DNA from 3 places in the Rouxiella sp. S1S-2 genome. Region 2 is predicted to be linked to each of the others. Evidence: predicted binding sites of a transcription regulator. Region 2 holds the regulator's gene; each other region holds the start of a gene.
What was found. Region 2 encodes Fur, which represses iron uptake genes when iron is present. Its sites were predicted from a motif close to ATAATAATGAGAACNACTATCAA; they were not measured.
Positions count from the first base shown of each region.

Region 1: a site for Fur is predicted at 8,553-8,575, ahead of sodA (superoxide dismutase [Mn]). Genes of this name have one in related genera too.
Region 3: a site for Fur is predicted at 6,059-6,081, ahead of fhuA (ferrichrome porin FhuA). Genes of this name have one in related genera too.

Region 1 is NZ_WFKL01000001.1:336,454-346,995, reverse strand. Features, by position in the region: gene GA565_RS01615 (benzoate/H(+) symporter BenE family transporter) at 1-913, shown strand, start outside; gene idnD (L-idonate 5-dehydrogenase) at 1,077-2,108, shown strand; gene GA565_RS01605 (isochorismatase family protein) at 2,275-3,303, shown strand; gene GA565_RS01600 (GlxA family transcriptional regulator) at 3,305-4,225, shown strand; gene GA565_RS01595 (acyltransferase) at 4,228-5,223, opposite strand; gene GA565_RS01590 (MFS transporter) at 5,471-6,706, shown strand; gene GA565_RS01585 (glutathione S-transferase) at 6,768-7,376, opposite strand; partial or broken gene fdhD (formate dehydrogenase accessory sulfurtransferase FdhD) at 7,616-8,383, shown strand; gene sodA (superoxide dismutase [Mn]) at 8,656-9,276, shown strand; gene GA565_RS01570 (YibL family ribosome-associated protein) at 9,377-9,736, opposite strand; gene GA565_RS01565 (PLP-dependent aminotransferase family protein) at 9,827-10,542, opposite strand, start outside.
Region 2 is NZ_WFKL01000001.1:4,193,652-4,204,193, forward strand. Features, by position in the region: gene ybfF (esterase) at 1-309, shown strand, start outside; gene ybfE (LexA regulated protein) at 591-872, shown strand; gene fldA (flavodoxin FldA) at 1,168-1,695, shown strand; gene fur (ferric iron uptake transcriptional regulator) at 1,937-2,383, shown strand; gene glnS (glutamine--tRNA ligase) at 2,540-4,210, opposite strand; gene nagE (PTS N-acetyl glucosamine transporter subunit IIABC) at 4,390-6,342, opposite strand; gene nagB (glucosamine-6-phosphate deaminase) at 6,726-7,526, shown strand; gene nagA (N-acetylglucosamine-6-phosphate deacetylase) at 7,641-8,780, shown strand; gene GA565_RS19245 (N-acetylglucosamine repressor) at 8,797-10,026, shown strand; gene GA565_RS19250 (HAD-IIA family hydrolase) at 10,129-10,542, shown strand, end outside.
Region 3 is NZ_WFKL01000001.1:4,677,360-4,687,901, forward strand. Features, by position in the region: gene fhuB (Fe(3+)-hydroxamate ABC transporter permease FhuB) at 26-2,014, opposite strand; gene fhuD (Fe(3+)-hydroxamate ABC transporter substrate-binding protein FhuD) at 2,011-2,922, opposite strand; gene fhuC (Fe3+-hydroxamate ABC transporter ATP-binding protein FhuC) at 2,922-3,734, opposite strand; gene fhuA (ferrichrome porin FhuA) at 3,806-6,028, opposite strand; gene mrcB (bifunctional glycosyl transferase/transpeptidase) at 6,317-8,950, opposite strand; gene hrpB (ATP-dependent helicase HrpB) at 9,135-10,542, opposite strand, start outside.

The sequences.
Region 1 (10,542 bases), 3.9 Mb from region 2:
TAATGACGCTATCGGAATATTCATCTTCGCTAATGGGCTGATTGTGTTGTCGGGCATAACCGGACTTTTTGCCAGACTGATGCGCTATATTCCGCAGGCGCTGTCAGCGGCGATGCTTTGCGGCATTTTACTGCGCTTTGGGCTGGACGCGTTCACCTCTTTGCAAAGCAATTTTTCGCTGGCGGGCAGTATGTGTCTGGTATACCTGCTGGCGCGGCGCTTTGTTCCCCGCTACACGGTCATTCTTTCACTTATCATTGGGTTAATCATCGCATCATTGCAGGGGAGTATTGCCTTTCACGGGCAGAATTTGCACTTTTCCGTGCCAGAATTTACCCCGCCGCACTTCTCATGGCCGACGCTGATTGGTATTGGCGTGCCGTTCTTCGTGGTAACAATGGCGTCGCAAAACGCTCCGGGTATCGCAACGCTAAATGCTTCGGGTTATAAGGTTGCCGTTTCGCCGCTGATTGCCTCAACTGCGCTGGTCACCATGATTCTGGCCCCGTTTGGGGTGTATGCCATAGGTATTGCGGCAATCACGGCGGCTATTTGTATGGGCAAAGACGTTCATCCAGACCCCAAAAAACGCTACACCGCCGCCGTTGCCGCGGGCGTGTTTTACCTACTGGCCGGCGTGCTTGGTGGCTCGATAGGCACGCTGTTTACCGCATTACCGCCGGCGCTTATTCATACTCTTGCCGGACTGGCGCTGTTAGCCACTCTCTCCGGAAGTCTGCATCGGGCGCTGAGCGATGAAAAACAGCGCGACGCTGCGATGGTCACCTTTCTCATCACCGCCTCGGGTATTCAGCTGTTTGGCGTCGGCTCTGCGTTTTGGGGACTGACTGGCGGAGTTATCACCCACTGTATTCTCAGTTTCAGAGTTAAAACTCAGGAAAATAATCAGTAATAGCCTGCCTTAAAACGTAATCAGGGTCCCAAAATGTTGAGGCCCTTCATGTTATGGGTAACAAGATTGAGTAACACGTCTATTAGTGACACAGATCACATTTTCATGCCGCTAAAGCCTCTTTACTGACGGAATAAATCGCCAGACAAAGAGCAAAAATGAAATGAAACTTGAAACCAAATCTTGTGTAGTGACCGGGAAAAAAGACGTTGCCGTGGTAGACCAGCAGGTGGACTATCAGGGTCAGGGCACGCTGGTGAAAGTCACCCGTGGCGGTATTTGCGGTTCAGACCTGCACTATTATGAGCACGGCGCCGTAGGCGATTTCAAAGTTCGCGAAGCAATGGTGTTAGGGCATGAAGTGGTTGGCGTAGTCGAGAAGTCCGACAACGCCGCGTTGAAGCCAGGTCAGAAGGTGGCGCTTAACCCAAGCAAGCCTTGTCATACCTGCAAATATTGCCTGGCGGGCGAAGAAAACCAGTGCACCACCATGAAATTCTTCGGCAGCGCGATGTATTTCCCACATATCAACGGTGCCTTTACCCAGTACAAAATTGTTGATAGCGCGCAGTGCATCCCGTTTGATAACGCCGTTAGCGACCGCCTGATGGTGTTCGCAGAACCGCTGGCGGTCGCCATCCACGCGGTCAATCAGGCGGGTGATGTGAAAGGCAAAACCGTGTTCGTATCCGGCGTCGGTCCCATTGGCAGCCTGATTGCCGCTGCCGCTAAAGCCAAGGGCGCGGCAGAAGTTGTCTGTACTGACCTCAGCGAGCGGTGCCTGCAAATTGTTGAAGCAATGGGTGCGACCAAAACGCTGCACGCTGCCAACGGCGATTTTGCGCCTTACCTTGAGCAAAAAGGCTATTTTGACGTCTCCTTCGACGCCTCCGGTCATCACTCCTCAATCCGCCGCTGCCTGGAAGTTACCCGTGCCAAAGGCACGTTGGTGCAGGTCGGTATGGGCGGTGCCATCCCTGACTTCCCGATGATGATGCTAATAGCCAAAGAGATTAAATGGGTCGGCAGTTTCCGCTTTACCGAAGAGTTTGTGACCGCCGTAGAATGGCTGGGCAATCAGGTCATTGACCCGATGCCACTGCTGTCGGCCGAATACCCGCAAACCGATTTAACCGACGCGCTGAATTTTGCGATGGACAAGTCTAAAGCCTCGAAGGTGCAGTTGGTGTTTTAAGCCGTTTCCCGCCGCAATATTGTGAATGCTCGGCGGCCGCTTTATCCGGCTGCCGCTCACCGTCTCAAGGTCGTCCCCCTCTGTCATCATCATGTCCGTTTTTGGCCTTCTTCTCTCGCTATACAGCGCGCAATATGGCGTTATATTAAATAGAGGAGGTCTGAAAATGTCTCATAGCGCATTATTGATAATTGACGTACAGCGTTCTTTTGAACAAAAAGATTTCTGGCAGGACGATCATTTCCCAGATTTCAAAAGGGCAATATCGCGACTGATCGACGGCTGCCAAAGCCGCAACGTGCCGCTGATCGATATTTTTCACGTCAGTCAGGGGGTATTTGCGCTCGAGTCAGGCCTGGTGACCCCAATGTCATTTCTGAGCCACGAGCCGCAGGTGCGCATCTACAAGCATGTTCACAATGCGCTAACCGAATCTGGCCTCGACCTTTGGCTGCGCGAGCGTAACATTAACCATCTGATTATCAGCGGGATGCGTACCGAACAGTGCTGCGAAACCACCACCCGCGTAGCCTCGGACCTTGGCTTTGACGTCACCTTCGTCACCGAGGCTACGCTAACGTTTCCGATGACCCATTCTTCAGGACAAACGCTCAGCGCCGAGGAGATAAAACTTCGCACTGAGCTCGTGTTGGCAGACCGCTTTGCCACCATTACCGACGTTGACGGCGCACTGGCTAAATTGGACAGTCTTGCGGCACAACCGCAGGAACCGGCCCCGTCGAAAGCATGGCTGCCAAAACCGTATCTGGCACGCAAAATTGAGCCGCTCAGCGCCTGGAAATTCAGTGGCTGGCAGCTTAAGCGCTACGGCATCGAGTTTTCGGGGACCACCTCACCGGCCGATATTTTCGAACGCGCCTATTCTCGCGTCGCCAGTTGGTTACCACCGCGGGCCACGACTGCTGACCGACCGGGCGTAGGCTGGATGCTGGAGCATCGCGGCAAAACCATGGACTACCTGGTAGTCGGTTGGTGGGACAATGAAAACGAGCTGCGGATGAAAATCTGGGTCACCGAGCAGGGTGAGTGGCGCGAGGCATTAACTGAATCCTTCTGCGTCTGGGACATGCAGGTGATGGCCTTCGAGCGCGACGCGTTTGTCGCCACCCTATTGCAGCCCAAGCCGGATATCGAAGCCTATATGAAACAGCACCTTACTATCAATCTGGAGTGATATGCAGCGCGATGTTTTCTTTGTGACACTGCCCGGCGCACTGGCGCTGGACCTTACCGGTCCAGCCGAGGCGCTGCGCCTGAGCGGTCAGTTCAGACTGCATTACATCAGCCCTCTGGTTGAAGTTGAGCTGACGACCGGACTGGTGGTCAGCCGTCTTGCTCCGTTACCGCAGCAATTGCCCGACGGCAGCATTGTTGTGGTACCAGGCGTAAACAACTCGCAAACCCAGTTTGATACGCCCCCGGCGCAGGAGGTCCGCGAATGGCTTAGCGCGCAAAAAGAGTCTATTGAGCTGGGCCGCCTGCAACTGGTATGCATCTGCTCGGGCAGTTTGCTGGCGGGAATGGCCGGGCTACTCGACGGCTATCAGTGCACCTCTCACCACGACGTTATCGCCCGTCTGCGTGCGCGAGTGCCGGCCGCGCTGGTGAAGGACAACCGTATTTTTGTGGAAGACAGACATATTTTAACCAGCGCAGGCATTACGGCGGGGATCGATTTGGCGCTGTATTTAATTGCTCAACACCTTGGGCCGCAGGCGGCGCTGGACGTCGCGCGGGAAATGGTGGTCTATTTTCGGCGCGGTGGTGAAGACCCTCAGCTATCTCCGTGGCTACAGCATCGCAATCATCTTCATCCCGCTGTTCATCGCGCGCAAAACGTCATTTCTGCCGACCCTGAATCCGACTGGCAGGTTGAAGACGTGGCCGCCAAAGCGCACATCAGCGGCAGGCACCTGACGCGCCTGTTCCGCCAACATCTAGGTATCAGTGTGCGCGACTATCACGAACAGCTGCGCATCGCGGTAGCAAAACAGCGCATCCAGCAAGGGTTGGGTCAGGAGAAAGCCGCTCTTGCCGCCGGATTTTCTTCCGGCCGACAGCTGCGCAGAGCATTGCTACGTTGGCAGCCGCAGTAGGTTCAACTCACCCAACGCCTGCGATCAATGCGGCTGAGCACAAGCGCTAGCAATAGTCCGCCTCCCAGACCCCAGGTGAACAGGTAAGCGATATTCAGCAAGGGGTGCTGTGGGAAGTCGAGATGTTGGCCGCGCAGGGCAATGATGATCAGCGCATGAAAACCATAAATTGCCAGAGAATGTTGGGAAATCAGGGCTAAAAAACGCGATGAGCAATGCGCGAGTGTCTTTTTTGCCCATACAAACAGTGAGAGGGCCGAGATAAACACCAGCGGCCCGCAGTAGGTGTAAAAGGTGTCTGCGAAGTTTTGATTTATCAGTGACTGGCGCTGAGTGCCGATCGCAATCATTACGCTGCTTGCCAGGAATATCGCCCCCGCCGCCCAGCCGTGCCAGCGCCTTCCCAGCTCCAACGACCCCAATGCGCGGCCAAACAACGCATACAGCAGGTAATAAAAAGCATCGCCGCTAATATACAAATTAAGCGGCAGCAGATGAAAACCTTGCCAGTTCAGCGCTGGAAGTTGCGGGTTTGCAAACACTCCCAAAACCAATGCCACGACCAACAGGCTTTGCGGAGGAGATTTTTTAATCTGAATAAATGGCGAAAGCAGGTAAATCAAACCCAGCGCATAGAAAAACCAAAGATGGTAAAACACCGGTTTTTGCAGAATATGGCGCAATGACGGCCAAAAACCTATTTTTGTCATCATCAGGATGTAAAGTAACGACACGGCGCTATAAAAAGTCAGGCACAGGCCAATACGTATAAAATGCCGTGTTTGAGCACTTTTCTCTCCCCAGAACAGGAAACCGGAGATCATGAAAAATAGCGGTACAGAAGGCCGTGCGGCTGAATCAAGCAGATTGGCTATCCACCAAGTTGTGGTTCCAATGGCGCTGAAATTAACCACCTGAACGCTGGTGGCGTGAATAATGACCACCATGATGCAGGCGATGGCGCGCAGGTTATCTACCCAGCCTATTTTTTGGCTCATCTCGCCCCTTTTCCTCACATATTTTTTGATTTAATGGCTGCTTCTGGCAGCTTAATCGACTATTTAATTTCTATGCCGTTAAACAATCACTCTCATAATGTGCTTAACAACAGAAAGATCGTTGCCATTTGCTCATAAAATCGGCAGAATGTGCGCTATTACTGACTCCGCTTGCGTTACCCGCCCGGATAGTTCCCTTTTTCTTGCTAATAATCAGTAAATTAGCACTTTTTTATGTGAAATGATTATGCATAATTCTCCGAATACTGCGTCCCTTCTGGGTCGGCAGGCGCTTCTGTTTCCTCTGTGTATGGTGCTGTTTGAATTCGCGACTTATATCGCTAACGATATGATTCAACCCGGCATGTTGGCGGTAGTTGCCAACTTTAACGCCAGCGAAGAGTGGGTGCCGACCTCAATGACCGCCTATTTGGCTGGCGGTATGTTCCTGCAATGGCTGCTTGGCCCGTTGTCAGACCGCCGTGGCCGTCGTCCAGTGATGCTAGCCGGCGTGGCATTTTTCGTCCTCAGCTGTTTGGCTATTCTATTCGCCCAAACAATAGAACAATTTATGGCAATCCGCTTCTTTCAGGGTATCAGCCTATGCTTTATCGGTGCAGTAGGTTACGCGACCATACAGGAGTCTTTCGAAGAGTCCGTGTGCATTCGTATCACCGCGCTGATGGCCAACGTGGCGCTGGCAGCCCCGCTGCTCGGGCCGCTGGCCGGTGCGGCAATGATTCAATTCGCGCCTTGGCAGGTAATGTTTGTGATTTTCGCGCTGCTGGCAAGCATTGCTTTTTGGGGCCTGAATAAAGCCATGCCGGAAACGGCGTCACGTATTGGCGAGCAGTTTTCAGTAAAAAGCCTGCTTCACGATTACAAAATTGTGCTGAAGAACCGGCCGTTTATCTGCGGTTCACTGGCGATTGGTTTTGCCAGCCTGCCACTGCTGGCGTGGATTGCACAATCTCCGGTGATACTTATCAGCGGTGAAGGCCTTTCGGCGTTTGATTACGGGCTGCTGCAGGTGCCGGTATTTGGCGCACTTATCTTGGGTAACCTGACGTTGGCAAAATTAACCGGCAAACGCAGCGTTGAAAGCCTGATTAAGCTTGGCGCAGCACCGATGGTGTTAGGTCTGCTGGTCGCCGCCTTAGCGACTTTCCTGTCCGGACACGCCTACCTGTGGATGGCGGCGGGTCTCAGCCTGTATGCCTTTGGCATCGGTATCGCCAACGCCGGCTTATATCGCCTGACACTGTTCTCAAGCGACATGAGTAAAGGCACGGTTTCGGCCGCGATGGGAATGATCAGCATGCTGGTATTTACCCTTGGCATCGAGCTGGCAAAGGTGGCTTATCTCAGCGGTGGAAGCGGGATGTTTAACCTGTTCAATCTAATAAGCGGCCTGCTTTGGCTGTCGCTGGTCACGGTGTTTATTCGCCATCGTAAGCCTGTGGTGGAAGGTGCAGCGGCGTAATGAACCGATGGCTCCACCCTCCCACCCTTTCCCCACTAAAAAGTGGGGAAAGGGGCTAAAGCTATTGAGGTGGTGCAGTTCGGGCGAAGCTTTCGCGCTGAAAAAGTCGCTCTACCAGTTTTATTAGCGTCGGGCGCTCTACGCACCACCCCGGCGCAATACGCCTAAAGTTAAGATAACCCAACGTGCAGGCTACGCTGATGTCGGCGACGTTAAGGCTTTCACCGTTGAGCCATTTGCGCTCACGGGCATACATTTCTAATTGATCAAGGCCGCGCAGCACCTTACCTCGCTGGCGAATAATCCACTCTTCGTTTCTATGCGCCGCATCGCGTCGGTTTTCCAATACCAGCGCGACGGCAGCATCTGTCACCCCGTCGGCCAGCGCTTCTACTTGTTTCACCCGCAGCGCGTCCAGCGGCTCCCATGGCAGTAACGTCGGAGAAACCCCCATTAACTCAACATATTGCACAATAATGGGTGAATCATAAAACACCTCGCCTTCGTCGGTAACCAGCGCTGGCACTTTTCCCAATGGATTGAAACTCGTGACTTTACTGCCCTCCGAGGTCGGCGGATCGTTGATGAATTCAAACGAAATTCCTTTCTCAATCAGCATCACCGAAATTTTGCGCACATAAGGACTGGTATAGCTGCCGATCAACTTCATTAAACCCTCCTTATCAAAGTCCGGGAAAGCTGTAAAAAAGCCGTCCACCCTCCTTAAAATTAGCAGTCGGGAAGACTTTTACCAGCCATTCGCACAGATTGAGATTCAATTTCAACAGGGTTAGGTCTACGCTAGTGAACAGTCAGAATCGAATATTACGTAAACGGAAAAATACCTTGAATAGCCCACTTAATTCCCCTTTATCCGAGCAGGAAAACCAGATTGGCCTCCAGCAGCGCCAGGTGATTCAGCGCCGCCGCCTGGACGAAAGCCAGCCGGATTGGGTGGCGGAAGAAGTTCCAATAGCCTTGGTTTATAACGGAATTTCACACGTCGTTATGATGGCATCGCCGAAAGACCTGGAGGCGTTTGCGGTGGGCTTTTCACTCTCAGAGGGCATTATTGAGTCAGTGAGCGACATTTATGGCCTCGACGCGGCGCCCAACTGTAACGGAATTGAGGTCAATATCGAGCTGTCGAGCCGACGTTTTGCCGGTTTAAAAGAACGACGCAGGGCGATGGCCGGTCGAACCGGCTGCGGCGTTTGCGGCATAGAACAGCTTGGCGATTTGTTCCGCCCGCTGGCTCCGCTGCCCTTTACGCAGACTTTTTCGCTCAATCATCTCGACCGTGCGCTGACGCAGTTGAACTCGGTGCAACCTATTGGCCAACTGACTGGCTGTACTCACGCCGCCGCCTGGATCAGTACGCAAGGTGAGTTACTCGGTGGCTGTGAAGACGTAGGACGTCACGTGGCGTTGGATAAAATGCTCGGCATCAAGGCGCGGCAGCCGCATTGGCAGGCCGGTGCGGCGCTGGTTTCCAGTCGTGCCAGCTATGAAATGGTGCAGAAAACCGCCATGTGCGGCATCGAAATCCTGTTCGCCGTTTCGGCGGCGACCTCACTGGCGGTTGACGTCGCCGAACGCTGTAATTTAACACTGGTGGGCTTCAGCAAAACGGGACGAGCCACGGTTTATAGTCATCCTCAGCGATTGGTTGAGTAAAATTAAGCTTTCCCTGCCACACAACGGCAATAACTTTGTGGTTAATTTAGGGCTGATTCATCGCCGATTGGGGCATTGGTCCTTAGACGAATTTCCCTTTTGAATAGTTTAACTTGCTCTAAGCCACGGATAACGCGGGCCGCATAATACCCACACAAAGTGCGGAGCATAGATAATCATTTTCAATATCAATTTATTAACTATAATGATCCGACTGATTACGCGGTGCTCATATTACTCTGCACTGCCCAACAATAATGGAGCTGATGAACATGAGTTATTCACTACCATCCCTGCCTTACGCGTACGATGCACTTGAGCCGCACTTCGACAAAGAAACGATGGAAATCCATCACAGCAAACACCACCAGGCCTACGTAAACAACGCCAACGCGGCGCTGGAAAGCCTGCCAGAGCTGGCAAAACTGTCTGTTGAAGAGCTGATTGCCAACCTCGATAAAGTGCCTGCTGACAAGAAAGTTGCCCTGCGTAACAACGCCGGCGGCCACGCTAACCACAGCTTCTTCTGGAAAGGCCTGAAAAAAGGCACCACCCTGCAGGGCGAACTGAAAGCCGCTATCGAAAGTGATTTCGGCAGCGTTGAAGCTTTCAAAGAAGCCTTTGAAAAAGCGGCAACCACGCGTTTTGGTTCTGGCTGGGCGTGGCTGGTCAAAAAAGACGGCAAACTGGCAGTAGTTTCTACTGCTAACCAGGACAGCCCATTGATGGGCGAAGCTGTTTCTGGCGTTTCAGGCACACCAATCGCGGGCCTGGACGTTTGGGAACACGCTTACTACCTGAAATATCAGAACAAACGCCCTGACTACATCAAAGCATTCTGGGATGTAATCGACTGGGACGTGGCGGCAGCAAACTTCGCAGCTGCGAAGTAATGGCCGTTTGCGGATTTTGTCTCTGATAAAATCCGCAAAAGATCCAATAAAAAACCGACGAAGCTGACTTCGTCGGTTTTTTTAATGTCTAAAGGTTGGATCAGAACTCTTTTTTCGAGAAACCCGTTACCGCTTTAAGACCCATTTCGCGGCCAAGCGCAGTCATCGGGTGTACCACCACGATACCGCGAACCGCTTTCTTTAGCGTGCCCATATCGGCCTGCTCTTTCTTGGTAATTTCACGGCTGAACATTTTTGAAAGCTTTTGCGCTTCTGCGCTCAGCTTCACTTCACGCACACCGCGCAGACGCTCGATTTCAGCGGCCAATTTCTCTTTTTCTTTCATATGCTGGTCAATCAGCTCGGTAACGCCTTGCTGAATAACGGTAGCATCTTTGTGATTCAGGGCGTCGAGCATATCGCTCAGACGCTTAATCTCTGCTTTTTCTTTTTCGATCATTTCGCTAACCCATATGCCATCAGGCGCCGCGATATTGCGGGGCAGGACGGCGAAAAATTAAATTCAGCCCGTAGTGTAACAGGAAGTAGGCTATTCGGCAGCCTGTGTAACGATACCAGGCGGTAATCCACTCATCTCGCAGGCTCTTCGCCCCACTCTCGCCAAGGCTTCGGTATAGCGCGCATTGAACGGATAACAGCAGGAAAGCCGCAACGCATTGCGATAACGGCCACTTGGCGAGTATAGCGTGCCTGGCGTCATGCAGATTTTTTCTTCAAGCAGCAAGTCAAACAATTTTACCGTATCGACTTCTGCCGGAAAATCGACCCAGAAAACGAAGCCCCCTTTTGGCTGCGTCGCGCGGGTTCCTTGAGGGAAATATCTCAAGATCAGTGATTTAGCCTCATCAACCTGTGCGGCGTAGCGCCTTCTCAGTGTGCGGAGATGATGATCAAACCCGCCAGACTCTAGAAACACCGCCAGTGTCTCTGACAACAGCGCTGACTCCGCCATTGAAGATACGGCTTTGAGATGGCGTAGTTTTTCGGCGAATCGCCCACCGGCAATCCAACCAATGCGAAAATCAGGCGCCAGCGTCTTGGTAAAGCTGGTACAAAATAGCACCCAGCCTTTTTTATCAAAAGATTTTACCGCCGGCGACAGCGTCGGCCCGAACTGAATCTCCGAATACAGTCCGTCTTCAATCAACGGCACCTGGTGATCGTTCATCAGGCGCGCCAGGCGTTTTTTAGCCGCCAGCGGCATAGTGAACCCCATCGGATTCTGCGCCGTTGGCATGGCAATGA
Region 2 (10,542 bases):
AAGGAAGACGGCGTTGCCCAGTTTCTGTTGAAGTCGTTTCAACAGGGCGAATGGCGCTTCAACGTGGCGGTATTGTTAAAGGAATATGCCAATATTATTGGCTGGGCCGACGTACCTGCCTGGCCGCATCCGGCGCTGTTTATTCGCGGCGGACTGTCTAATTACATACAAGACAGTTACCGCGACGCCATTATGCGCCAGTTTCCGCAGGCCAGAGCACACGTTGTCGCGGGCAGCGGACACTGGGTGCATGCCGAGAAGCCGGACGCGGTGCTGCGCGCCATTCATCGCTTCATTGATGAACAATGAATGCGCAACGCTAACTAAAATTTACCTCTACCGCGCGCAACTGTTCAAAAAAACCGCTAATCATAATAACTTAGCGTGTAATTAGGGGCAGTTAGGCGTTGTGGAGGGATATACGCTAGGGTATGATTGCGCGCTGTAATTTTGCCCCTGCGGCGGGTCGGTTATCTCCCGCGTTTGAGGTAAATTGGGTTAGGGTTTATTAGCCCGAAATGTGTTAACCACTTCATCTGAAAAGGGCCTGGCCGCTTTTCGATGTAACTTCCCTAGTTGTACCGCTACCTATGGCAAAAGAACAACTGGATCGCACGACGCTTGATCTGTTCGCAGACGATCGCCGTCCGGGACGTCCAAAAACAAATCCGCTTTCTCGCGATGAACAGCTTAGGATTAACAAGCGTAATCAGCTTCGCCGTGACAAAAACAACGGTTTACGTCGCGTTGAGCTGAAAATTAATGCCGAAGCCGTGGATGCGCTTAATAAGCTGGCGGAACAGCAAAATATCAGTCGCAGCGAGCTGATTGAGCAGATGCTGCTGTCTCATCTGAACAATCAGGAAAGTTAGTCATCGTTTGTGATGCGGGCGGGTAACCCTAGCGGTTATCCGCCGTTGCGTTTCTCCGTCTTTCCGCAAGTGCAAGAACACACAAAGGCGATAACGCTCGCCTGAAATGCCCGTTAGACTGTAGGGCATTAGAATTAGGGTCGTATTAAAACCGTGCTGCATTAATCAGAGTTGGGATGAGAATATGTTCTCAGCCCGTCGAGTTTGCTATTATCTTGCGCAAACTGAATCGCATGCCGCGGACGAAAAAGCAGACTCGATGAGTCTATTGAAGAACAAGAGGTTAGATAAGCTTATGGCAGTAGTAGGTATCTTCTTTGGTTCCGACACCGGAAACACCGAAAACATCGCAAAAATGATCCAGAAGCAGTTGGGTAAAGATGTTGCTGACGTGCAGGACATCGCCAAAAGCAGCAAAGAAGATCTGGAAAAATACGATATTCTGCTGCTTGGCATCCCAACCTGGTACTACGGTGAAGCACAGTGTGACTGGGACGACTTTTTCCCAACGCTGGAAGAGATAGATTTTGAAGGCAAGCTGGTTGCGCTGTTTGGCTGTGGCGATCAGGAAGATTACGCCGAGTACTTCTGTGACGCGATGGGCACCGTTCGCGATATTATCGAACCACGCGGCGCCGTGATTGTTGGCCACTGGTCAACCGAAGGTTACGGTTACGAAGCGTCTAAAGGCATGGCGGATGATACTCACTTCATCGGTCTGGCCATCGACGAAGACCGTCAACCTGAGCTGACAAACGAACGTGTCGACGCTTGGGTTAAGCAAATTAGCGAAGAATTAAGCCTTTCAGAGATAATCGGCTAATCCCACACAAAGGCTAAGGCCCTGAATCGTTGAGGTTAAACGCGAAAGGGCCAAACTATCACTGAAATTAACAATTTAACGTCTACAAAATTGTAACTTTCAGCTGTATCAAGGTACACTTACATTATCTGTTTTTATCGTTTTGGCTTTTTTATCGCCCGTTTGAAGGGTGCGAACGATGTTTGTGAACAGCCCACCGTTTTCATTAACGTGATTAGCATAGTGACAGGACTAAATCCGCATGACTGACAACAACACCGCACTGAAGAAAGCCGGCTTAAAAGTCACGCTTCCGCGCCTGAAAATCCTGGAAGTGTTGCAAGCTCCGGCAGGTCATCACGTCAGTGCGGAAGATTTGTACAAAGAACTGATTGATATGGGCGAAGAGATTGGTCTTGCCACGGTTTACCGTGTTTTGAACCAGTTTGACGACGCCGGCATTGTTACCCGTCACAATTTTGAAGGCGGCAAGTCAGTATTTGAACTGACTCAGCAACATCACCACGACCATTTGATCTGCCTCGACTGCGGCCGCGTTATTGAGTTCCGTGACGAGTATATCGAAGGCCGTCAACGTGAGATTGCCAAGGCACACGGTATTAAACTCACCAACCACAGTCTTTATCTTTACGGCCATTGCGAACTTGGCAACTGCATCGAAGATGAAACTCTGCATGGTAAAGGCTGATATTTTGCCCCAGCGCTGTCGCTGAGGAACAAAAGAGTATTCGCCTATAAAATGACCGCTGAAAAGCGGTTTTTTTATGCCTGGAATTTGATGCGGAAGAGTTGGGGATTAGCGTAGATCCCCCACTCCTGGAGCCGGGGATCTCACGCTTATTGATCAGACGACTGGCTTACTTTCCCAGTTGTCACGCAGCCCGACGGTGCGGTTAAACACCAGGTGCTCGGCACTGGAGTAAGTGCTGTCGGCGCAGAAATACCCTTCACGCTCAAACTGCAGACTCACTGCGGCCTGTGCGTTTGCCATGCTCGGTTCAACAAACCCGTGGGCAATCACCAGAGACTCTGGATTGATAGTGGTCAGAAAGTCTTCTGCCTGAGCCGGGTTAGCGACGCTGAACAGGCGGTCATACAAGCGGAACTCGGCCGGTTTACCTTCGCTCGCAGACACCCAGTGGATCACGCCTTTGACTTTACGGCCGTCGGCAGGGTCTTTACTCAGGGTATCAATGTCATAGCTACAGAAAATAGTGGTGATATTGCCTTCGGCATCTTTCTCGATGCGTTCGGCTTTAATCACGTACGCATTGCGCAAACGCACTTCTTTCCCCAGAACCAGACGCTTGTACTGCTTGTTGGCTTCTTCGCGGAAATCAGCCTGATCGATGAAGATTTCAGCGGTAAATGGCACATCACGCGAGCCCATTTCTGGCTTGCTCGGATGATTTGGCATTTTTACCCACTGAACGGCATCACCGGTAAAGTTCTCAATAATCACTTTAACCGGATTGATCACCGCCATCGCACGCGGCGCGTTTTCGTTGAGGTCGTCACGAATGCAGGACTCCAGCGCGGCCATTTCAACGTTGTTATCCTGCTTGGTCACGCCGATACGACGACAGAACTCGCGAATTGACGCCGAGGTATAACCGCGACGACGCAGGCCGGATACCGTTGGCATACGCGGGTCATCCCAACCTTCTACAATCTTGTCGGTCACCAGCAGGCTCAGCTTGCGCTTGGACATGATGGAATATTCAAGATTCAGGCGTGAGAACTCGTACTGACGCGGATGACAGGCGATGCTGATGTTGTCGAGCACCCAGTCATACAGACGGCGGTTGTCCTGGAACTCCAGCGTACACAGCGAGTGAGTGATCCCTTCCAGCGCATCGGAAATGCAGTGGGTGAAATCGTACATCGGATAGATGCACCACTTAGTGCCGGTCTGATGGTGGTCGGCAAACTTGATGCGATACAGCACCGGATCACGCATCACGAAGAATGGCGACGCCATGTCAATTTTTGCGCGCAAGCACGCGGTGCCCTCGGCAAACTCGCCGTTGCGCATTTTGGCAAACAGGTCGAGGTTCTCTTGCACAGTGCGATCGCGGAACGGGCTATTTTTACCCGGCGCCGTCAGGTTACCGCGATATTCGCGGATCTGATCCGGAGACAGTTCGTCAACGTAGGCCAGGCCTTTTTCAATCAGCTCAACCGCATAGTGGTGCAGTTGATCAAAATAGTCGGAAGAGTAATGAACCTCACCGCTCCACTCGAAACCAAGCCACTGAACGTCTTTTTTAATAGACTCGACGAATTCGATATCTTCTTTCACCGGGTTGGTATCATCAAAACGCAGGTTGCATTGGCCCTGGTAGTCTTGCGCGATGCCAAAGTTCAGGCAGATCGATTTTGCGTGGCCAATGTGCAAATAACCATTTGGCTCAGGCGGGAAACGGGTCACGACAGAAGCGTGTTTTCCCGATGCCAGATCTTCATCAATAATCTGACGGATAAAATTTGTTGGGCGGGCTTCAGCCTCACTCATTGTTCATTTCCTCTACGCGAACGAAAGCTCGAAAGACTAACCGCATATGTTCCAACAAGCCACGCTGGGAAACAACCCTTATGTGCCAAATTTGAATTTTATAATAAAAAAACGGGAAGAGATTGCTCCCTTCCCGCCGCGGCGCTTAACTCACGCCGATATTTTTTAACAATATGACGTTATTTGGACTGGATCTCGTACAGCTTGCTTTCGCCCGCGACCACAGTCTCTCCCGCCAACAGCGCAATGCCTGCGTAATCTTCCATGTTACTGACTACAACCGGGCTTATCATTGAACGCGCATTGCCGTTCAGATAGTCCAGGTCTAGCTCCAGTACCGGCTGACCCACGCTCACCGTTGCACCCTCTTCAACCAGACGGGTAAAGCCTTGACCGTTAAGTGCGACGGTATCGAGTCCGATATGCACCACAACTTCAGCTCCGGATTCGGTTTCCAGACAGAAGGCGTGGTTAGTATTAAAGAATTTAACGATAACGCCGTTTGCCGGAGCAACCACCGTTTTACTCGTCGGGCGAATCGCTAAACCTTCACCTACCGCACCGCTGGCAAAGGCTTCATCAGGCACCTCAGACAAGGCAACAACTTCACCGGTAATCGGCGATATCAACGTTTCAACCACAACCTTTGGCGTATTGGGTACAGCCTGAGGTTTAACGTCTGCCACTGGCGCAGCCGTTGGCGCTGCGGTTGCTGCCGCTATTGGGCCGGTCGCAATCACCGTACGCATTGCAGCAGCAATGCTTTCGGCACGGGTACCGACAATGACCTGTACAGTTTGTTTATTCAGACGGATAACGCCAGACGCCCCCAGACGTTTTGCCAGCACGTCGTTAACCTGTGCAGAGTCTTTAACGTTGAGTCGCAGACGCGTGATACACGCATCGATGCCTTTGAGATTATCAGACCCTCCCAGCGCGCTGACATAGCTTAACGCGAGTTGGCTCATCCCTTCTTCCGTATTGCTGTTGGTGTCCTGAGTGCCCGTCTCTGCAACATCGTCTTCACGTCCCGGCGTTTTCAGATTGAACATGCGAATAATCACAGTGAACAACACGAAGTAGATGATGAAGAAAATCACCCCCATCACCAGCAACATCCATACGTTTTTGCTCGCCGCCGGCAGGTTGTACATCAACGCATAGTCGATTGCGCCCGCCGAGAAGGAAAACCCAGCGTGGATGCCAAGCGCCGTTGCGATGTACAGGCTTATCCCGGTCAACACGGCGTGGATTAGATACAGCAACGGAGCCAGGAACATGAACAGGAATTCAAGGGGCTCGGTAACACCGGTCAGAAACGCAGTCAGTGCCACCGACATCAGCATACCGCCGACCAATGGACGACGCTCTTTAGGGGCAGCGAAGTACATAGCAAACGCCGCGCCCGGCAAGCCAAACATCATGATCGGGAAGAAGCCGGACATAAACATCCCTGCGGTGCCGTCACCCGCATAGAAACGGTTGATGTCGCCGTGGAACACTGCGCCTGCCGCGTTGGTGAAGTCACCAATCTGGAACCATGCAATGGTGTTAAGAACCTGATGCAGACCCGTAGGGATAAGCAAACGGTTAACGAAGCCGAAGATGCCTGCACCGAATGCGCCAGCGCCCACGATCCACTCGCCACCGGCGCGGATAGCATCCTGAACAGGCGGCCATACGTAACCAAAGATAGCGGCCAGAATCAGACAGAAAAATCCGGTTGCGATAGGAACAAAACGTCTGCCGCCGAAGAAACTGAGGAAGTCAGGCAGTTTGATATCAGACCAGCGGTTGTAAACCATACCGCCAACCAGACCGGTGATAATGCCCGCCAACACACCCATATTTATCGCTGGGTTGATGGTAATCATCGCCTTAGTCAGAATGAAATAACCAATACCGCCTGCCAGGGCTGCAGCACCGGCACTGTCTTTTGACCAGCTTGATGCCACACCAATGGCGAAGATCAATGCGAGGTTATCGAAAACACCGCCACCGGCCTGTGCGATGAACGGCATATTGAGAAGGTCAGGCTGACCGAAACGCAGCAGGAGTGCGGCGACCGGCAGTACGGCTATCGGCAGCTGAAGCGCTCTGCCTAAACGCTGAAAGAATCCAAGTATATTCAATTTTTCCCCCTATTCGCCCTCGGGCGAATCACCAAAGTAGTTTAATTAGTATGTTGTACTACCTGTTTTAAAACGGCTTAAAACCTGACTCACCAACGTCATACTGCGGAGTGTAAAAAAATTAATTCGTATCGCAAATTAAAACCTCATTATTTGTGATTTTTATCACCAAAAAGTGGTCTTAACAAGCCATAATGCTAGTCAACACCCAAAACTTATTTTATCATTAAAAAAATCTAGGCGGCACGATGCCAATCGTCAGTATTCGTCACCGCGCTTTTAATTCAATGCGGGCCGCGCGTAAAACGTTTAAATTCTTTACCCAGCGCCAAGGCGAAGGGTATACCCAGTATATTCGGTTCTAAAAACTTAAGAGGTGTACGATGAGACTTATTCCACTGAATACTCCAGCAGAAGTCGGCAAATGGGCTGCGCGTCATATTGTTCAACGTATTAATGCGTTTAAACCTACTGCCGATCGTCCATTTGTTCTCGGTCTGCCAACCGGCGGCACCCCTCTCGAAGCTTACAAACATCTTGTTGCTATGCATAAAGCGGGCCAGGTTAGCTTCGAAAACGTGGTAACCTTCAACATGGATGAATATGTTGGACTGCCGCAGGAACATCCGGAAAGCTATCATACCTTCATGCACCGTAATTTCTTTGACCACGTTGATATTAAAAAGGAAAACATTAACCTTTTAAACGGTAATGCCCCAGACGTTGACGAAGAATGCCGCCAGTACGAAGCAAAAATTAAGTCTTACGGCAAAATAAACCTGTTCATGGGCGGCGTTGGCAACGACGGGCACATCGCTTTCAATGAACCGGCCTCCTCACTGGCTTCGCGCACCCGCATTAAAACGCTGACCCACGACACTCGAATCGCTAACTCGCGCTTCTTCGACAACGATGTTTCTCAGGTACCTAAATTTGCCCTGACCGTTGGCGTGGGTACGCTGCTTGATGCTGAAGAAGTGATGATTCTGGTTATCGGCCACGCCAAAGCGCAGGCGCTTGCAGCGGCAGTCGAAGGAAATATCAATCATATGTGGACCATTAGCTGCCTGCAGTTGCATGCTAAAGCCGTCGTCGTATGTGACGAGCCGTCCACCATGGAATTAAAAGTAAAAACGGTTAAATATTTCACCGAGCTTGAAGCAGAAAACGTGAAAGGCCTGTAATTTTTGGATTTTTTAAATCGAATAACGTATTTCCCCTGAGTCATTGACGTCGCAACGAGACCATTAACAGCGTGGCGGCGTCAAACAAGCACGACGGGGAAAGGAGGGGAAGAGATGTTTGCACTGATTAACGGTCGGATATATACCGGCCATGATATTCTGGATAATCACGCGGTGGTGATTGCTGACGGGCTCATTGACCGAGTTTGTCCGGTTGAAGACCTTCCGGCAAACATAGAAACGCGCAGTCTGGAAGGCGCATTCCTTGCCCCGGGATTCATCGACCTGCAGCTTAACGGCTGTGGCGGCGTGCAGTTCAACGATTCGCTGGAAGCCATTTGTGTCGAAACGCTTGAAATCATGCAGAAGGCCAATGAAAAATCCGGCTGCACCAGCTATCTGCCGACCTTAATAACCAGCAGCGACGCGTTCATGAAGCACGGTATTCAGATCATGCGCGACTATTTGGCTAAATATCCGAACCAGGCGCTGGGTCTTCATCTTGAAGGCCCTTACCTGAGCCTCGAGAAAAAAGGGACGCATAATCCGGCGTTTATACGCAAACCCGATGCAGCCATGATCGACTTCATCTGCGCCAACGCCGACGTAGTGACCAAAGTCACGCTGGCGCCAGAGCAGGTTGAGAACCACTTTATTCGCCAGCTTACCGATGCGGGTATTATCGTTTCTGCCGGTCACTCCAACTCGAGCTACGAGCAGGCGCGTGAAGGTTTTGCCGCCGGTATTACCTTTGCTACTCACTTATATAATGCCATGCCGCCGATTTCAGGTCGTCAACCTGGGTTGATGGGCGCGATTTTTGATACTGCAGAAGTCTATACCGGTATTATCGTTGACGGGCATCACGTTGCCTGGCCGAGTATCCGTAACGCCAAGAAACTTAAGGGTGACAAGCTGGTATTGGTGACCGATGCCACAGCGCCAGCGGGTGCCGACATTGAAGAGTTCATTTTTGCTGGTAAAACAATATACTATCGAGATGGGCTTTGTGTGGATGAAAACGGCACCCTCAGCGGTTCTGCGCTGACGATGATCCAGGCGGTACAAAACAGCGTTGAGCACGTCGGGATTGCACTCGACGAGGCGATTCGCATGGCGACCCTTTACGCGGCGCGTGCTATTGGCGTTGAAAAAACGCTGGGCAGCATCGAAGCGGGTAAAGTGGCCAACCTCACCGCTTTCACTCACGACTTCAAAATAACAAAAACGCTCGTCAACGGTGACGAGGTGTAATCGCAGAGAGTAATGAATGAACACAGGCGGGCAGGCACAAATCGGTAACGTTGATCTGGTTAAGCAGTTAAACGGCGCTGCCGTTTATCGCCTGATTGACCAGCAAGGGCCTATTTCTCGAATTCAAATCGCAGAACTTAGCCAGCTTGCACCCGCCAGTGTGACCAAGATTTCTCGCCAACTGCTGGAACGAGGTCTGATTAAAGAGGTCGACCAACAAGCATCGACCGGCGGACGGCGCGCGATTTCCATCATTACTGAAACGCGGCCGTTTCAAACCGTGGCGGTTCGTTTGGGCCGCAACGACGCCACCCTCACCCTTTACGACCTGAGCGCCAAACCTCTGGCTGAACAACATTATCCCCTGCCTGAACGCACGCAGGAGACGTTGGAAAACGCGCTGGTTTCTGCCATATCCCAATTTATTGAACTTAACCAACGCAAAATCCGCGAACTGATCGCCATTTCGGTGATCCTTCCCGGCCTGGTTGATCCCGTAAAAGGCGTCGTGCGCTACATGCCGCACATCAGCGTTCACAACTGGAAATTGGTCGATATTCTTGAAGCAAAATTCAAAGTTACCAGCTTTGTAGGCCACGATATTCGCAGTCTGGCGCTGGCTGAGCACTACTTTGGTGCAACCCGCGACTGTCAGGACTCCATTTTGGTTCGTTTACACCGCGGCACCGGTGCAGGCATTCTGGTAAACGGCCAAATATTCCTTGGCAGTAACGGCAACGTCGGTGAAATTGGGCATATTCAGGTCGATCCGCTGGGCGAACGCTGCCACTGCGGTAATTTTGGCTGCCTTGAAACCATCGCGGCTAATTCAGCGATTGAAAACCGCGTGCGCAACCTGCTCACGCAGGGTTATGCCAGTAAACTGTCGCTGGATGACTGCTCCATCGGCGCAATTTGCAAAGCGGCAAACCGCGGTGACCAACTCGCCTGTGAAGTCATTGAGTACGTCGGACGTCATCTTGGTAAAAGCATTGCTATTGCCATTAACCTGTTTAATCCGCAGAAAGTGGTGATAGCAGGTGAGATAACCGAGGCTGAGAAAGTGCTGCTTCCGGCGCTGCAAAGCTGCATAAATACTCAGGTATTGAAAGATTTTCGTCGAAACCTGCCTATCGTGACCTCTGAACTGAATCATCGTTCAGCCATTGGTGCTTTTGCTCTGGTCAAGCGGGCAATGCTCAACGGCGTGCTGCTACAGCGCCTGTTGGAAAGCTCAGCTCATTAGGCTTAAAAGATTTAATTCGATGCCCCGTTGTCTTAAAGACCGCGGGTGTCTACCCGTTGCATAAATGATGCAAAAGTCTGGCCGTGAAAAGAATAGGTTAACATGACAATTAAAAATGTAATTTGTGATATCGACGGCGTACTGCTGCATGACAACACGCCGGTTCCCGGTGCTGATCTTTTTCTGGCGCGCATTCAGGAACAGAAAATGCCGCTGGTGATCCTCACCAACTACCCTTCGCAGACGGCGCAAGACCTGTCCAATCGTTTTGCCTCGGCCGGATTAGACGTGCCCGAAAGCGCCTTTTTTACCTCGGCGATGGCGACCGCCGATTTCCTGAAACGTCAGGAAGGTAAAAAGGCCTACGTGATTGGCGAAGGAGCCCTCATCCACGAACTGTATAATGCCGGATTTACGATTACCGACATTAATCCTGATTTCGTTATCGTCGGCGAAACGCGGTCATATAACTGGGACATGATGCATAAAGCAGCCTACTTTGTGGCCAATGGCGCA
Region 3 (10,542 bases), 480 kb from region 2:
GATTACGCGCTGAGTATTTGCTGATTTATGACGCCTGTTTACGCAGCAGATAGATAAAGTAAGGTGCGCCGATAAAAGTCGCCAACAGCCCCGCAGGAATCTGATTCGGGAAGATAATCATTCGCCCGAGCCAGTCGGCCAGCACCATTAGCAGCCCGCCCAACAGACTGGCAACTATCCACTGCGCAATTGCCCGACGGAAACCGAGCATCCGCGCCATGTGCGGCGCCATCAGTCCAATAAAACTTAGCGGCCCCACGGTTAGCGTGGCCAGAGCCGTCATGACTGCCGCTAAGGCCAGCAGGGTCAAGCGACTCGGGGCCAGCGCCAGCCCGACTGAGCGCCCGGTAACACTGCCCAGCGGTAAAATATTCACCCAGCGGCGGCAGAAAGGCACCCACGCCAGCAGTACCACGGTAATGATGCCGGTGCGCCATGCCTGCTCCGCCGTTACTGAATAGGTGGAGCCAGAGATCCAGGTCAGCAAACCGCCCATGCGCGGATCACCGCTGGCTAGCAACAGCGCCAATATTGTATTAAAGGCGGTACTCAGTGCTATTCCGGCCAGCAGCATGCGCTCTGGGGAAAAACGACGAACGCCGGACACCAGCATAATCACCATCAGCGTAACGGCTGCACCCAGGCTACCCGCCGGTAACAGCCAGGCAAAGGCATCGCCGGGCACCAGAAACAGCATAATGACTACACCAAATGCGGCACCAGAGCTAATGCCCAAAACTTCCGGACTCGCCATCGGGTTACCGGTAAGCTTCTGAATAATCACCCCCGAAGAGGCCAGCATCACGCCCGCAGCCAGTGCGGCAAAAACTCTCGGCGTACGCCACGGCAGCAGTAAATCAAGCTGATGCCCCATCGACCACTGCCAGCCGTGCGCGTCACGGCCAAAGCACAGCGCTAGCGCCATTCCCGCCAGCAGCAGCACGCTCGCCAAACTCGTCCAACGCAGCAGATGATGGCGCTCTTTAGGCACGTGGTCGCCAATATTCATCGGTGGCGGCACCGCGCTATTTCGCAGGCGCGGCAGCAACCACAGTAAAATCGGTGCCCCCACCAGCGCGGTGGCCGCCCCCGTAGACACTTCTAACCAGACTTGTGCCAGCCACAGAACAATCTGATCGGTGAACCACAGCAGCAGTGCGCCGATAATGGGGGCCAGGATCAGCCGTGATTTCAATCGTCGTGCGCCGAGAATCTTGGCCAGTAGCGGCGCAAACAGGCCGATAAAGCCGATTATTCCCACCGCATTCACCAGTTGCGCACTCATCACTATCGCCAGCGCCAGCACGGTAAAGCGCGCGACCGAGAGTCCCAGTCCAAGATTTTTGGCAACGCCGTCGTCCAGACCGAGCAGCGTCATCGGGCGCTGCAGCATAAACGCCAGCAGCCAGACAACGACCACTCTGGGCAACAGAAAACGGGCTGTGTGCCAGTCCTGCTGATTTAAAGAGCCGGTGCTCCAGATATACAGGCTTTGCAACTGCTGATAGTTAAATAGCCCAAGCAGGCTGCTCACTGCGCCGCAGTAAAGTCCCAACACCAAACCGGCGAGGACAAGCGTTACCGGTGACATTCTCTTGCCCCAAGCGACCCCAAATACCACCAGCCCTACCACTACTGCGCCAATCATGGCAGCAAATTGCTGGGTAATTTGTCCGCCCGGCAGGCTCCATAGCGTCGCCACCGTCAGGCCAAGTTGCGCGCCGGCGGAAACACCGAGTGTAGAAGGTTCGGCAAGCGGATTGCGCAACACCTGCTGAAACAGTAGCCCGACTAGCCCAAGACCCGCACCGGCCAGCAGCGCCACGGCCGAACGTGGCAGCAGGCTGTAGTGAAACAACATCTGGCGCACGTCGTCGATATTGGGATGCCAAAAAGCTTCACGCCACAGCGCCAACGGAAGTTGATGTTGCAGGTTATACAGATTTAGCAGAACGCAGATAACCGCAAGAGAAATAAGCAGGGCCAGCGTTTGGCTGACTGAACGGCGATTCATACAGGCTTCCCAAGCGTGGTCGATAAAATATGACAAAAGCGCATGGCGCAAAACGTCGCGCCATAAAACCAGACGGCGGGCACTACGCTGAGCTGATCCTCACGCACAAACGGCAGCGACTGCCACAGCGGTGTTTTGGAAACTTCGGCCATCAGTGCTTCACTGCCGTGATTAAAACAGAGTGCACGGGCGTGTTTGATGGACGCCAGCCGTTCAATGCCTACCGTTGCACTTCCCCAAAAGTTTTTCTCGCCGTTCCAGGCGTTGGTGAGTCCGACGTCGGTCAGCACTTCCTGCAGCAGGCTGCCTTCACCAAAAACCAGCACGTGGCGTTTATCGAGGAAAGAAAACAACAACACCGGCTGGTCCGCGACGGACTTAACGCTGTCGCGCGTTTGCGCCAAAACTTGCTGATATTGTTGTAAATGTTGAGCGGCTCGTGTTTGCAGGCCAAGATATTCTGCCAGCTTGTGGAGCGATCGAATCGCCTGCTGCAACGGTTGACCACTGCCGTCGTTGGCGGTAACGGTCAGCACCGGGCTAATGGGCTCGAGCTGGCTGGCTTTCGGGCCATAGCCTTGAGAGATAAGAATAAGTGACGGCTTCATCTGCTGCATCAATTCAAGATTCGGCGCAGTGCGCTGGCCGACTTCAATCACCGAAGGAGCCAGCCTGGGCTCTTCAACCCACAAATTATAATTGCGAATATCCGCGACGCCCATTGGCATCACGCCCAGCGCGATAAGCAACTCGGCGGGCAGCCATTCCAGGGCAATAATGCGAGTCAGGTCTATAGCCGTATTTTTGGCCGCAACCTGAGAACTCAATACGGGGAGTGCTGAAACCAGCGGCGCCATCGCCATCGCCTGCAGCAGGCGACGGCGGGTCAAATCGGGAATATTACGCATTAGTATACAAAGCTTACCGGCGCCCCACCCGCAGGATGAGGCAAAATGCCCATAGGAATGCCGTAGACTTTCTCGAGAACATCGCCCTGCATCATCTGCTCAGGGTTGCCTTCGGCAATCATTTCTCCCGCGCGTAACGCCACCAGGCGATCGCAGTAACGGGCGGCCATATTGATGTCATGCAGCACGGCAATAACCGTCAACCCTTTCTGGTGACTCAATCGCTGGATAAGCGCCAGCACGTCAACCTGATGGGCAATATCCAGTGCAGAGGTGGGTTCGTCGAGCAAAAGACAGCGACTGTCTTGTGCCACCATCATCGCCAGCCACGCGCGCTGACGTTCGCCGCCGGAAAGGCTATCGACCAGACGTTGGGCAAAGGGCTGAAGGCCCACCAACTCAATGGCTTCTTCCACTTTTTCACGATCATGCAGTCGAAAACGCCCCAGCGCGCCGTGCCACGGATAGCGACCAATCGCCACCAGTTCGTGAACCGTCATGCCTTCCGCCGCCGGCAACTGCTGGGGGAGATAAGCAACCTGACGCGCAAAGGCTTTGCTCTCCCACTGATCGACCGGTTTCTCGTTAAGCAGCACTTTGCCCGATGAGGCTGGCTGATGGCGACCGAGCATTTTAAGCAGCGTGGATTTACCCGATCCGTTATGGCCGATCAATCCACACACTTTTCCCTGTGGGAAGGTGAGCGAAAGAGGGGCTAATAGCGTGAGCCCGGGCACGGTAAAACTCACCTGATCCAAACGATAAATGCTGTCTTCAAGCGTCTGCTGCTGTGCTACGTGGGCAGTTTTCATAATGGCCTATCGTTAAGTTAGCCGGGTACAGTGTGGCACTGTGCCCGGCTATTTTAGCAAGGAATAACCGGTTAGAAGCGGAAGGTTGCCGTCGCGACTATCTGACGATCGGTGCCCCAGTAGCAGGCATAATCGCGATAGCAACTGGCAACGTACTCGCGGTTAAACAGGTTGTTAATGTTGACGCCGACGGAAGAGCCCGGCAGTCCAACACGTGCCAGATCGTATTTAACCAACGCATCAACAAGGGCATAGCTCGCCACGTTGAACGGCTTGTTATTGTCTTCACCGGTGGTGTAGAAGCTGGACGTCGCCCCTACGTAACGCACGCCGGAACCTACGGTCAGGCCGCTAAGTGCCGACTCGTGGAAAGTATAATCGGCCCACAGCGAGGCCATGTTGCGCGGCACTTCCACCGGGCGCTGGCCCTGATAGTGGGTGTCGTGCGTATATTTCGCATCGGTAAAGGTATAGGAAGCGATGACGTTAATATTGGCATTAACGGCGGCTTTTGCCTCTAGCTCCACGCCGCGCGAGCGGATGACGCCAGACTGAACGCTGAAATTGGTGTTAGCCGGGTCAACCGTCAGATTGTTGTCTTTGGTGAGCTGATACACCGCCGCCGTCAGGCTAATGGGGCGATCATCAGGAATATATTTCAGACCGGCTTCATACTGCTTGCCAATCGACGGCTTGAACGGCTGAGCAGTTACCGTTGCGCCAGGCGTGGGCTCAAACGACTCGCTGTAGCTAAAGTACGGTGAAATACCATTATCAAACAGATAGTTGAGACCGCCGCGCCAGGTAATGTGGTGGTCTTTAATGGCTGCCGTCGTATTGCTGCTGCGGGTCAGCGTTGAGGTTTTTGCGATGTCATAGCGCGCACCGGTAGTCAGGATCCAATGATTCCACTCAGCCTGATCCTGCACATACAGGCCGGTCTGCTCCTGACGATTTAACACGTTGTACAGGAAACCGCCCTTCGCATCCGAATTGTTGTAGTCAGGATGGGTCAGGCTGAGGTTGTTGGCAGAACCATAGTCGGCATCAATGCTGTTGCTCATTCGCATATAATCGACACCCATCAACAGGGTGTGATCGACCGCGGCGGTCGAGAATTTGGCCTGCGCCTGGGTATCAACATCGAAGTTGTTCAGCTTCTCGGAAGAGACCACATAACCCCGGCTAATTTGCGCCGGTGCCACGTATCCGGTGTCATAGATGCCAGTATATTTACTGTCAATTTTGGTGTAACGCAGGTTCTGACGCACGGTCCAGGTATCATTAAACTCATGATCGAAGCTGTAACCCACCATTTTTTGATTACGCGACAGTCGGCTATTGCCGTCTCCATCATTAAAATCGGTCGGAAGCTTATGCGGTTTACCATTGGCATCGTAGAAAGGCACAACGGTACCCTGACGCGGCATCCAGCCGTAGAAGCCTGAGTCTGGGTCATCCTGGAAATTACTCAGGAAGGTGAAATTGGTTTTATCATCCGGATGCCAGCTGAACGACGGGGCAATCGCGTAACGTTTCTCTTTCGCCATCACCTGCTGGGTGTTTTGGCTGTGAGCCACGCCGGTTAAGCGATAGGAATACACGCCATCATCGTCAATGGCATCGCTGAAGTCGAAACCGGTTTGATAGAGGCTGTCTGACCCCATTTTGAACTGTATTTCACGTAATGGCTCAGTAGTCGGACGCTTGCTGACCATGGTAATCACGCCGCCCGGATTGCTCTTGCCGTATAAAACGGAAGACGGGCCGCGCAGCAGCTCAACGCGTTCGAGGAAATACGGGTCCATCGACACTTCAGAGTAGTTGTCACCCTGCAATTTGATGCCGTCGAGATACTGATTGGTGTTTACCGAGGTAAAACCACGGATTGCCACGGCATCATACGTGCTGGAGCTGCCGCGACTGGCGAATACGCCCGGCGCATAGTTCAACGCCTCTTTTACCGTGGCAGGTTGGCGCGTATCCATCTCTTCGCGCGTTACCACCGAAATAGACTGCGGCGTTTTCACGATCGGCGTATCGGTTTTTGTGCCGGTGGCGCTATGTTTGGCAACAATCGTCGGTGCCGGTCCCCAGGCTGATTCCTGTGCAACGTTTGATGACGCATCGCCGACGACGGTGATGGTATCGCTTTTTGGCGCACTCGCTGTCGTTTCAGCCGCAAAGGCTTGAAAAACAAAGCCGGTGAGCGCGGCGGCAACGGTTAATGCAATCTTGTTACGAATGAAAGGTGCTAAGCAGTTATTCACAGACGGAGTGCGCATATAAGCCATTGGATAATCCCGGGAGACATTGAAATAGGAATGAAAACGATAATTATTATTATAACGATCGCATGATATGCGTAAGTGTCAGGAAACTGCAAGGGCATTTACCTTTTGCACTAACTGAGCGACATTTAGGTAACCATGCATTGTTTATGGTCAATTAACCGGTAGAAAGCTGATGAATAAAGGGCTGCGCGGAGGGGAGGAAAAATAAAAAAAAAGCGCGATATCAATCGCGCTTTGTTTATTGGGCATTTGCCACAATGGATAAGGTCTAAAATAGCCGTGTCAGGCCTATTTGGAGCCGAACATGTCTTTTATCCATCCTGCTACACCGTTACTGTCCTTTTTCTCGTCCTGAGGCTGCTGCTGCGGCTGACCCTGTTGCTGTGGCTGCTGCTGCGGATGCTGCTGCTGGAAAAGTTGCTGCTGCTGTTGCTGCTGTTGATAGGCAGCCGCCTGTGAAGCCTGGCACAGCTTTTGGGCATCGTCGGTCCACACAGGAATAGTGCGCAGGCCACCGCCGGTCAGTAATCCTCCTCCGTTATTACAGATGAAGTTACCGCTGTCATCAATATTCATCATGCTGACATCATCTGGCACCTGAAGGTCGAGCGGCATCGGGGTAATATTGCCCAGATAGCGGCTGTACAGCGCCAATGCACCGGTTGAACCCCACAGTTTAGAAGGCCCGTTGTTATCGCGCCCTACCCAGGTGATCGCCACTTGGTTACCGTCGATACCCGCAAACCAGCTGTCGCGCAGTTCGTTCGACGTCCCGGTTTTAGCTGCCAGATGCAGTTTAGGGTATTTCACTGCCAGCGCGCGCGAAGTGCCTTCAGAAACCACCTGCTGCATCGCGTAGAGTGTCAGATAAGCGGCCTCTGACGGCACCACGCGCTCTGCCTGCGGATAACTCTGATAAAGCACCGTGCCGTCTTCACCAATCACCGAACGCACTGCCGACAGCGGCGCCTTGTTACCGCCGCTGGCGATAGTCTGATACTCCTGCGCCACTTCCATCGGCGTGAGGGCGATGGCACCCAGCAGCATAGACGGCGTTTGATTTAACGACTCTTTAGGAATGCCCAAATTAATCAGCGTCTTGGTAATGTTATCAAGGCCGACGGCCATACCGAGATTCACCGTTGGCACGTTCATGGAACGGGCCAGGGCATCAACCAGCAGGACCTGACCGCGGAACTGATTATCGTCATTGTGCGGCGACCAGGTTTGTCCGTTCGACAGCTTAATAGACAGCGGCTGGTCGGACAGTACCGTGTTTAAACGGTATTTATTCGGGTCACTCAGCGCGGTCATGTAGGTCGCTGGCTTAGCCAGTGAACCGACCTGACGACGAGCCTGCATCGCACGGTTAAATCCGGCAAACTGTGTTTCGGCCCCGCCCACCATGGCACGCACTTCACCGGTGTAACGGTCAACAATCACCATTGCCGTTTCAATATCGTTGAAGCCGCTTTTCTTGCGTAGCAGAGGAATTCCCTCTTCTACTGCTTTTTCTGCGCCGTCCTGAGCAATCGGGTCCAGCGTGGTGAAAATTTTCACGCCAGACATCGAGGTGATTTTATCACCCAGTTTTTGCTGCAGCTCCTGACGAACCATCTGCATAAAGGCAGGCTGCGGAGAAATCACCCCACCTTTAGGCTGCACGCCCAGAGGACGCGCACTGAGCATGTCATACAGCTCCTGGTCGATAATGCCCTGCTGCTGCAGAAGGCGCAGCACAAGGTTGCGGCGTTCAAGCGCCAGCTTCGGGTTACGCCACGGGTTATACAATGACGCACCTTTAACCATGCCGACCAACAGCGCCTGCTGGTCAAGGCTCAGCTCGTCAACCGGACGACCGAAGTAGTAAAGGCTAGCCAGCGGGAAGCCGCGTATCTGATCCGAGCCACTCTGCCCTAAATAAACTTCGTTCAGGTAGAGTTCGAGAATACGGTCCTTGCTGTATCGGCCGTCCATCAGAATCGCCATGTAGGCTTCACGCGCTTTACGCCACAGCGTGCGCTGATTGGTCAGGAACAGGTTTTTAACCAGCTGCTGAGTTAGCGTACTCCCGCCTTGCACCGCGTGTCCGGCGGTAACGTTGGCGAGGAAAGCACGACCAATTGAATAAGGACTGATGCCGTCGTGCTCATAGAAATGACGGTCTTCGGTAGCAATCAGCGTCTGCACCAGCAGGTCCGGGAAGCCGGCGCGCGGCACAAACAGGCGCTGTTCACCGTTAGGCGACTGCAACATGGTTATCAAACGCGGATCGAGGCGGAAAATCCCGAAGTCACGGTTGTTATCCATGTTTTTGATTTCTGAAAGCTCATTGCCTTTGAAAATCAGGCGGGCATTAATCTGCCCCTCTTTGCCGTCCGGGAAGTCGAAAGGACGACGCAGCAGGTCGATATTGCCGGCTTTAACGCTGAATTCGCCCGGGCGCGTAATGCGCGTCACCTGACGATACTGCGTACCGACAAGCAGATTGATCATCTCTTTTTGGGTATAAGGCGAACCCGGCTCCAGCGTGACCATGCGGCCATACACGGCGGCAGGCAATTGCCAGACTTTACCGTCGATGCGTCCACGGATCTCGGAGTCGAGATAGACGCCGTAGGCCGCCATCAGTACGACGAAAATGATAAACAGCTTAATCAATAGACCAAGCCAGCGGCGTTTTTTACGCGGTTTTTTGCTGGTGGCTCCCTTGCCCGACTTGGCGGTCTTACGGGTCATGCGCGACTCCTGAGGTGCTGCATTGCGACTATCGTCATCATCTTCTTGCTCATCATCGCCCTGATAGACGTAGCGCGTGTCTTCGTCGTCGTCGCGACTGCGACGCGCAGGACGTCCGCGTTTAGGCTTGGGGGGTGACGGTTTGCCTTTTCGGCCAATCGGCTCGCGATCATCGCCAGACATACTTAATCTCCATCAGACCCGGCTTATAAAAAAATGCCGGATGCTATCTTTTACAATCATAAAAAACGGCAGTTATATGAAATAAACGCTTTAAAATAAGGGCTGTGTGAAACTGGCGCTTACTCTGTGCTCCGCCTTTCTCCTCGTATAGAAGAAAGGTCTGAAAATTTCCTGCGTAAATGAACTACGAATATTTTTTCGTCCTGCGCGTCGGCACGGCCTCGGCGGGATTGTCCGGCCACGGATGCTTAGGGTAGCGGCCTTTCATCTCTTTTTGAACCTCACGATAGGAGCCCTGCCAGAAGGCGGCCAAATCGCTGGTTATCTGCAACGGGCGATGCGCGGGTGACAGCAACTCCAGCACTACCGCCACGCGCCCCTCGGCAAGCATCGGACTACGCTGCTCGCCAAACATCTCCTGCAAACGCACCGAGAGCGTCGGGGGTTGGTCGCTATGATAGCGGATTGCCAGCCGGCTGCCAGTCGGAACGGTATAATGTGTGGGTAAATTCGCGTCAAGACTCTGGCGCTGGTTCCAGTTCATCAGACGCAGCAGCGCGTCGTTCAGGTCAATCTGCTGCAACGCCCGCAGGCTGCGAACGCCGTTTAATGACGGCAGCAGCCATTGTTCCAGCGAATCTAGCAGGCTCTGTTCATCCACCGCCGGCCATTCCCGTTCAGGGAGCCATTTTTCAGCACAGCCTAAACGCACTCGTAGCTGCTCTGCCTGCGGCGACCAGCTGAGAGCCTGCAGTCCCTGAGCGCGGACCCACTCAAGTAACGCCTGCTGCAAATCCTCATCGGCGGGTTTAGCCAGCGGCTGCGCTTTTAGCACCAGTCGCCCCACCTGCCAGCGACGCCAGGCGCGGAGCGTGCCTTTTTCTTCATCCCACTCCACGGCTGTTTGCTCTTTTACGGCGTGGGGCAGGCGCGTCGCAAGCTGGGTAGCATCCAAGGTGATCGCCAGCAGGATACGGGCGTCAGGGCTGTTGTTACCCTGCAGCAACTGTGGCGCAACCAGCCAGGCCGCGCGGCTCAGCGCGTCGTCCTGCGACAGCGAAGCGCCGAGTCCGTTAGCCAGAAGATAGCGGCCATCAAGACCGCGACGCTCGGCAATTCTGTCGCTAAACGCCTCGGCCAACAGCCAAGGTGCCAGCGAAACGTCAACCTGACCGCTGCTGCGCGACAAGCGTTGAACCAATTGGCGCGCACGGCGCTGCCAGTGAGGCTGTGGGCGACTCAGCCAATAATCGATATCCGGCTGTCCGCCGCGCGGGGGTTCTTCCATTATGGCCACCAGTAGAGCCGCGGTGGCCAGCGCGTCACTGCTCTGGCGTTCGGCCTGCACCAGCATCGCCGCCAAACGGGGTTCACAGCCCACCTGCGACATATTGCGGCCCAGCGCGGTCAGCTTGCCCTGAGCATCGACGGCGCCAAGTGACGTAAGCAGTCGCCGGGCAGCGTCAAGCGCCACCGCGGGCGGCGCGTCCAGCCAGATCAGTTGCGAAGCATCAAAGCATCCCCACTGCAAAAGCTCTAGCCATAAACCGCTCAAATCGCTATGTAATATTTCGGCTTCGCTTTGCAGCGTC